Regions from separate parts of the Bacillus sp. FSL K6-6540 genome, predicted to be linked through region 1. Evidence: riboswitches for the same ligand, from Rfam matches in the RefSeq annotation. Region 1 holds a riboswitch; the other holds the start of a gene.
The links. Region 1 has a riboswitch for cyclic di-AMP ahead of MHH82_RS27745 (TrkH family potassium uptake protein). Riboswitches for the same ligand answer to the same signal wherever they lie in the genome.
Positions count from the first base shown of each region.

Region 2: linked by a shared signal. The riboswitch ahead of MHH82_RS00490 (C40 family peptidase) and the one ahead of MHH82_RS27745 (TrkH family potassium uptake protein) in region 1 are both predicted to bind cyclic di-AMP.

Region 1 is NZ_JBBOXH010000001.1:6,183,103-6,187,550, forward strand. It holds gene MHH82_RS27745 (TrkH family potassium uptake protein) at 1-1,291, opposite strand, end outside; cyclic di-AMP (ydaO/yuaA leader) riboswitch at 1,355-1,499, opposite strand; gene MHH82_RS27750 (CPBP family intramembrane glutamic endopeptidase) at 1,790-3,478, shown strand; gene uvrC (excinuclease ABC subunit UvrC) at 3,450-4,448, opposite strand, start outside.
Region 2 is NZ_JBBOXH010000001.1:100,441-104,888, reverse strand. It holds gene MHH82_RS00500 (M1 family metallopeptidase) at 1-976, shown strand, start outside; gene MHH82_RS00495 (hypothetical protein) at 988-1,815, shown strand; cyclic di-AMP (ydaO/yuaA leader) riboswitch at 2,162-2,297, shown strand; gene MHH82_RS00490 (C40 family peptidase) at 2,302-2,775, shown strand; gene MHH82_RS00485 (GNAT family N-acetyltransferase) at 3,281-3,781, shown strand; gene MHH82_RS00480 (c-type cytochrome) at 3,943-4,299, shown strand; gene MHH82_RS00475 (4a-hydroxytetrahydrobiopterin dehydratase) at 4,401-4,448, opposite strand, start outside.

The sequences.
Region 1 (4,448 bases):
TTTTCGGCCCCAGTGCATAAGCAAGCGTCAAAGGCCCCAATCGACCCGCAAACATCGTAAGGCTGATCAGGATCTTGCCGAACACGGTCAAATCGGGCGTTAAGCCCATGGAGAGACCTACCGTACCGAAGGCGGATGTCGTTTCGAATAGAATCTCCAGGAAGTCCCCTTCCTCTGTCGTCGACAGAATCATCGAGACGGTTAGAACGAGCAGCAGGGCCAGCAAGGCAATGGTCAGTGCCTTCAGCACCCGCTCCTGGGCCAGGCGATAACGGAACATGACGATGTCTTCCCGCCCGCGCATCATCGCAATGACCGCCCCTACCATAATGGTAAAGGTCGTGGTTTTGATGCCGCCGCCGGTTGACCCTGGAGATGCTCCGATAAACATCAGGATGACGATAAAAAATTGCGTTGCCTGTCTGAGCCCCGTAATATCTATAGTATTCGCGCCCGCCGTACGCGGCGTTACGGATTGGAATAACGCGCCGAAGAATTTTCCGCCCCAGTTCAGGGAACCCAGCGTTCTCGGATTGGTAAATTCAAATATGAGAATGACGATAAATCCGACCGCAAGCAAGGCAGCCGTCATCGTGAGCACCACCTTGGAGTGCAGGGAGAGCCTCCGCTGTTTTCGATAATCGATCAGATCGGACAGCACAATAAATCCAATGCCCCCGGAAACAATCAAGAACATCACAACGAAGTTGACTACCGGATCGTATACATACCCGGTCAAACTCCGAAAATCGCCAAACAAATCGAAGCCGGCGTTGTTAAACATCGTCACCGCATGAAAAACACCGTAATAGATCGCCCGGCCCAACGGCATATCAAACGCCCAACGAACCGATAAAAGGACTGCGCCGCAGGCCTCGATGACGAGCGAGTACAGCAATACTCTGCGTATCAGCCTTACGATACCTTCCATCGAGGACTGATTCATCGCTTCCTGTAAGATTAGACGGTCTTTGAGCGATATGCGTCTCTTCAGAACCAAGGCGAATAAAGTAGCCATCGTCATGAATCCGAGCCCGCCGATTTGAATCAGCAGCATGATCACGACTTCTCCGAAGGAACTGAATGTCGTTCCCGTATCCACTACGACCAGGCCCGTTACGCACGTTGCCGAGGTCGAAGTGAACAAGGCGTCAGTAAATCCAAGCGGTTCGCCCGTCGTCGTCGAGATTGGCAGCATTAACAGCCCGGTCCCGATGAAGATGATGGCCGCAAAACCAAGCACGAGAATTTGGGGCGGAGACAATGTAAGCCAGTTTAATTTAGCGTTCAATCGGACACCTTCTTTAAAAAAATCAACGAAAAAAGACACTGGAAAACGCAGTGCCTTTCGGTCTGGTTCCTGTGCAACAGCCTACGAGGTTAGCTGACGGATTCGGGCATTTCCACAGGTCGCCCTATTCATTATTCCGGGAATAATGAAATTCACCCCAATTACATGGTTCCCCCATTTTCATTACGAAATTCGGCTGGAATATTCGGTTCCTTCAAGCATGATGTGATTATAACTCAATCCGTTACGTAACCCAATGCCGTTTTTCGCCCGAAATATCTTTAAAAGAGCGCGAATTGGGCATATTCAAGAATACAAGCGTAGGGTTCTCTAACGTTTTCGAAACCTTTCATTCATTTTCATCGATTTATTTCAATATTCCGATAATTGGGATAAGCTGCTTATGGCTTTCATACTATGTTATATTGACTCTATGCGTTCTTAATCAGGCATATCGAATACCAGTGGGAGTATCAACTTTCTTAGAGGAGGAATTTCATGAATCGTGCAAGAGAGCCCTTGAAGCTGAAGCCCAATCTGAAGCAGCTCATCGCGCCTGCCGCAGTCGGCCTGATTCTGTTCCTATTATTTCAGGTATTTCCGTGGGCGAATCCGGACGATGCCGAGATGGCCTCACCGGATATCATTTCCAAGGAGCAGGCTCGGCAGGCAGCTTCAAGGTTTGCTCAGGAGCATCTGCAGTTTGCGGCTGCGGACACGGACGAAGCCTTGGTTACATATCAATCCAAATCGGAACTTTACGGATATCTGGCGAAGGAGAAGAGACTTTCGGAATATAACAAAACCTATGAAGCCAAATATCCCTATGACGTATACCGCGTTCGCTTCAGCGAGCCTGGAGGCGATGCCCTCAATGTGGACGTGCACATGCAAAATTCCGGCATCGTCGGATTCTCGTATGATTATGCCCGTTCCAGCTTTGATCGGATCGAGCTGAACAAGGGCGAGATTCAGAGGCAGATGCTGCTCGTCGTTGAGGACGGCATGACATTGGCCGAGAAGCAGGCGCTGGCGGAGCCATGGCTTCAGCGGGCGGGTTATGACCTGTCGAATCTGGAGCTGGTTACGAAGGAGGGGGATCCCCGTCTCAAATATGTGGACCCTGAATCCAGGATCGGGGACTCCAGGCTGGAGCACCGCTTCACCTTCGAGCAGGGGAAATTGCGCTCTTATGAGCCCTCCTTCTCGGTGCCAGCCGCCCACTCTGCTTATGTCAACAAGCAGACGCAGGATGCCACCCTGCTGACGCTCGCAGGGTACGGCCTGTTCACCCTAATCCTGGGCATTCTTGCGATTGTGTACAGCGTGAAGACCAGGGCCTACACCTCGTTTAAGCGCGGCCTGTTCTTATCGGCGCTGCTGTTCGTCATTCAAATGCTGAATACGTACAATCTGATTCCCGTTTTCAAATCCGAAGGCATGTCGCAAACCGGCGTGCTCGGGATGATGATTTTCTATGCCGTCTATTCGCTCGTCTTCTCCGCCCTGCTCTATTTCTCCCTTGTCGGCGGCAGCGGGCTGTGGCATAAAGAAGACGGGCTCAATCCATGGCCGCGCGCCAAAGAACCCGGATACGGGCATTACGTGCTGGACAGCATGAAGCTGGGGTATATGTGGGCCTTCATCCTGCTTGGCGTCCAATCCGTCATCTTTATCGGTCTTGGTCTGACCCTGAATACATGGTCCACCACGGATGCGACGCAATCGCCTTACAACATGCTGTATCCTTGGCTGTTTCCGTTGATGGCCTGGCTGGCCGGCATATCCGAGGAGGCCGTGTACCGGCTGTTCGGCATCAAGATGGTGAAAAAGATCGTCCGCAATACCTTTGTCGCAAGCTTGATCACCTCGCTCATCTGGGCGCTGGGACATACGCTCTATCCGATATACCCCGTGATCTCCCGGCCGATTGAGCTGGTCATCATCGGTTTGCTGTTCAGCTACATCTTTTTGAAATACGGGTATTTGGCTGCGATGTTCTCCCATGTCATCTTCAACAGCATCCTGATGGGCATCAGCCTGATCATGCTCAAAGATGCCGCCAACCTGCTGACCGGCGCTTTTTACATGGTGCTTCCGGCGATTGTCGCCTATGCGATTTACCGTTTCAACCCGACAAAAAAAGAGAAGCCGTATGTCACGACTCCTCCTCACGAAGTGCATTAAGAATATCCGTTGCTAATTTTTCACCGATGGAAAGGGGCTTGAAGTCTTCGACTGAAGCCTCTTTTATTTTTTTGACCGAGCCAAAATGCTTCAACAGCATTTTGCGGCGCTTCTCCCCGATGCCCGGAATCGAATCCAGCTTGGACGTCACCATCGATTTCCCGCGCTGCTCGCGGTGGAAGGAAATCGCGAAACGGTGAACCTCATCCTGAATGCGCTGGAGCAAATAGAACTCCTGACTGTCCCGAGGCAGCGACACCGGCTCCGGCGGATCTCCGACCATCAGCTGCGCCGTTTTATGCTTGGCATCCTTCACAAGCCCGCAGACCGGGACGAACAGCCCGAGTTCATTCTCCAGCACGTCGATGGCTGCTGAGATCTGTCCCTTCCCCCCATCGACGACAATGAGGTCCGGAAGCGGCAGGTTCTCCTTCAATACACGCTCATACCGCCGCCGGATCACTTCACGCATCGTATCGTAATCGTCCGGCCCCTGCACGGTACGGATCTTATATTTGCGATATTCCTTCTTATCCGGTTTTCCGTTGGTGAATACCACCATGGCCGATACCGGGTTGGAGCCCTGAATGTTCGAGTTATCAAACGCCTCGATCCGGTTAAGCGACTGGAGGCCAATCACCTCGCCCAGATTGGCCGCTGCAACCGAGGTCCGTTCTTCATCGCGCTCAATCAAGCGGAATTTCTCGTCCAGGGACACCTTCGCGTTATCCGACGCCATGCCGACCATCTGTTTCTTCAAGCCCCGCTGCGGCACGTGAACCTTCACGCCCAGCCATTCCTGCAAGGCAGCAGCGCCCCCGGCAGCATCCACGAGACCCGCGGCCTCCGCCTGCTCCGCCTGGGCTTGGACAAGGACTTCATGCTGTTCTTCGGATATATCCGTGGTCAGCTTCTTCTCCGTTTCCGCGGCTTCGCCTGCGTTACGGGCACCTTGTTCCCCGGCGCTTCC
Region 2 (4,448 bases), 6.1 Mb from region 1:
TGATGCCGCCAAGTCGGCACTGGCTTCGTTCGGTAAATGGTACGGAACCTATCCTTATTCCACGTTGTCCATCGTCGTCCCGCCGGAGTCGGGCAACGGTGCAGGCGGTATGGAATACCCGACGCTGGTCACGGCCTTCGGGGCCAAGAACGATTCGCCGGGTTATGAGCTCGAACGGACCGTCATTCACGAGATCGCCCACCAATATTTTTACGGAATGATCGCAAGCAACGAATTTGAGGAAGCGTGGCTGGACGAGGCCTTTGCAACCTATGCAGAAGAAAGAGTGATGGAGAAGGAATACGGCATTACCTCCAACACCGCTGCTCAAGGAGCATCGATTACCTCCCCTGCCCCGCTGAAGATGGAGTCCTGGAAATACAGCTCACACGAGAACTACGCGCTGAATGTTTACACGAGAGGCAAGCTGGTGCTGCAAGGCATTGAACGGCAGGTCGGTCCACAGATGATGGGGAAAATCATGCATACCTATGCCCAGAAATATCGGTTCAAGCACCCAACCACGTCTGATTTTCAGAAAGTCGTCGAGCAAGTAAGCAAAACATCCTGGCAATCGTATTTTGACCAATATGTATATGGAAGCCAAATGGCCGACGTCGCCATCGATGTGATCAAAACCAAAAATAAAGGCACGTCAGACCATCCGCGGTATGAATCCACGGTCAAGATTACGAGCAAGGACGGAGATATAACCGATGTGCCTATCGTGTTCGCCTTTGAAGACGGCAAAACGGTGGAGCGAACCTGGAGCGGCAAGGACGGAAAAGTTACGTACACCCTGGAGTACAGCACCCCGCTCGCCTGGGCCATGGTTGATCCGAAATACTCCATCGTTCTGGAGAATAGACACATCAATAACTATATGAAGGCAGGAATGGATCCGAAGGTGGTCACACGCTGGAATCTCAGTATTACCAAGCTTGTGGAGACGTTGTTCGGCAGCCTGTCATGGTGAGGGGGGAGCACATGAAAAGTTATGCAGGCCAAGGGTGGATCAGTGTTAAAGACCAATTATACGTCTCCATTCTGCTGTTCTTGTACCGCATGCTGTGGGGATATTGCCTGTACCGGCTTGTAAAATCGGCAGTCGTCCCCCTACTGATGCGGTATCCGGATTCTGCCCCTAACGAGCTTAGTCGCCTGTTATTCTTCTACGAGGGCGAGATGAGTCTATCGTTAAGCGGCACGGTCCATACCTATGGTTGGCTTCTGGCCGCTCTGCTCCTGATCCGGATGGTATGTACCCCGCTCATTCGGGCAGGCATCTTCTATAACCTCCACCAGGAGGCTAAGGGCGAGCGCGGATTATTCTTCTTCACCGGCATGCAGAAGCTATGGAAGCCCGTTACGGTATTTTATCTGATCGAACTTGTTCTTACCTTTGTGCCCGGATACTGGATTCTGCCCAAAATCCTTCCGATCCTGCTGAACGGGATCCATGAGCCGGTTATGCTGCTTCATGCGCTGCCTCATGCAGCCGGCTGGTTTCTGTACGCCTATCTGATTCGCCTGTTATTGCTCTATATGCAATTCGGCCGTACGGACAATTCCGGCATGATCAGCTCCGTTCTTGCGCTCTTCCGCCGACTGGGCACGGCTGTGCTGTTATCCCTTACCGTTGGCGGATCGGCCTGCGTCATTCTTTTGCTCCTGAGCTCGGCATCGCTCTTCTGGGCGGGATTGATCGGCTTGATTATTCAGCAAGCCTCTTATTTTCTAAATGGACTCTTCCAAATTTGGGTAATTTCCGCCCAATATCATTTGTGGCGGGATTCTTCTTCGCAGCATGCCTAATCGTTACATTTCGTTACCATCATATGATAAACAAGCTCGTAAATATGCTGTAATCGGAAGCGACACATTTCTCTCTCGGACTTGATTTTACAAAGAATAGAAGCTCATTTTTCCTCAATATTACATTTTCCGATGGCCAAGTTACAAAAAAACCTGATCCCGCATGACGGGGACAGGTTTTTTTGTATAAAAATGAGCTTTCCTCATTTGCCAAATTGTTAATACTCTGCTAAAATAACGAATATGTTAGTAACAACTTTGTCATCTTTACTGTAACTTTTTGCTGGAACTATGTAATTTCGTTAAGCATGTTGGAACGTCAGACGTCTATGAATGGGTTCATCAACATTTTAAGGAGCCGAATTCCCATGATTGGGAAGCGGGGGATCCGTTTTGGGTGAATTGATCTCGCAAGAGAGGGATCATAGGGGACCTTCAACCGAACCCTTAAGCTAACCTCGCAGGCAATGGAAGGAGCTTTTTGTTTTGAAAAAGAAGTTAACGGCCATTTCTCTAGGCCTGGCCCTCGCACTCACATTAGGGACCGGAAGCGCTTTCGCCGATTCCAAATTAAATACTGCAATCAAACCAGCCATTGGTGTCTCTTATAAAACAGGTGGAACCACAACGAATGGTTTTGACTGCTCCGGATTCACCAGCTATATCTACAAGAAACTTGGTCTTAGCCTGCCGCGCACGTCTGGAGCTCAATACAAAGTCGGTACGGCCGTAGCCAAGAGCAAGCTGAAAGCTGGCGATCTCGTGTTCTTCAACACATCCGGCAGAGGTGTATCTCATGTGGGTATTTATGTTGGGGGCGGCAAATTCGCTCATTCCTCATCCTCGCGCGGTGTCATCATCAGTCCGCTGAGCCAGAGCTATTACGCCAATCGATACGTAGGTGCTAAGCGAGTCATGAGTCAGTCTACGTACAAGTCTGTAGCTGTGAACTACAATTAATTACTGGAACTTCATTGATTTATCCTTTACAAGAAGCCCTGGGTGTATGAGATTGTGCCGATCTCATCCAGCGGCTTTTTCTTTTGTCTGCTCTGTGTATACCTTTATAACGTTTGGGACAACGAAAAAGTTCCCACTTTTCGAGAAAAAAAGAAAATTATTATGCGAATTCACTTCGCCCCCTCATGTCGTTGCATCTTCTACCCTTTATATACCCTCCTCTCCCTTCATTAAACACCCTAATGGAAAAATATTGATTTTATTTTCTGAGGACTACTACGAGCAGCGGTACGTAGGTGCCGAGCGCATCATGAGCAATGATCAGTATGAAAAGTCGACCGGAGAATCCTCCTAAGCTTCGATGTCTTATCCTCGTCCTGCCCATACATATCCGTTTGCCCGTCAAAGGAGACCTACTTCTCTTGGACGGGCTTTTTGATGCGGCTAGAATGTTTGAGAAATGGGGTATAATTTAATTTGTAATTATGACAGGGGGACTTTGCCAATGGATGCAGCACCGATTTCATTTCATACGGTGGTCATGCGTGAAGAGCACGCGAAAGAAATATGCGCCTGGACCTATCCTCCTCCCTATAACATTTACGGTTTTCTTCCCTGGGAGCAGATGAAGGGGCTTGAGATCGAGTTTGGGGATCCCGACATCCGCCGGGAGCAGTACATTTCGATTTTGGATGAACGGAAGACGCTATGGGGATTTGCCCAACTGTTTCCGATGCATGAGGTTACGCGAATCGGGCTGGGCATGCGGCCTGATTGGTGCGGGCGGGGAATGGGTAAACGGTTTATGCAGACGATTGTCCGGGAAGCGAGGCGGAGGCGGCCTGCCGATGAGATCGACCTGGAGGTAATGACCTGGAATGAACGTGCGATCCGCGCGTACGAAAAGGCGGGCTTTCATATCACCGATACGTATGAGCGCCTTACGCCGACGGGAAACGCCCTTTTCCACTGCATGGTGTATGAGCCTCCGGCAAATGAGGAATAGTAATCTTTGTCTATATGAAAAGGCACAATTTTGTGTACTTTTTATGAAGGTGCGCGGTATAGTTGCTTTTTTTGTCACAACTGGCTATGCTGTCTATGGATGTTGGTTTATAATGGAGACAAGTGCAAAAGTGCAGTATACATAGAAGGGACGATATGACGATGCAAAAATGGATCATGAGCGGATTGTTCTTCGTCGCATGTGCGTTGGCTATTGCGCTGATGTTTACGCTCCCAGGCAAGGAACAGGTAGCTCAGGAAGAGAAGCCGACTATGCCGGAAGTGACTCTGGATGCTGCCACAGCGGAAGCCACACTGAAAGCAAGCTGCATCAGCTGTCATGGTGACCAACTTCAAGGCGGCGCTGGACCGGCTTTGAATCAAGTAGGTGGACACATGGATGCGGACGCGATCTTCAACGTTGTAACCAAAGGCCGTAAGGGTATGCCTTCCTTTAAGGATCAACTTAAGCCTGAAGAAATCGCAAACATCGCGCTGTACCTTGCTGAGAAAAAATAAATCAGCTTATACGCAAAACACGCTTGAACCTGGAGAACCTCCCGGCGCAAGCGTGTTTTTACATATTGGGGAGCTATGAGCCGGTTGGATCCGACTCCCGTCTATTGTCCCGTCTTGCCGTCCTTGGAACGGCTTTTCTCATAGGCCTC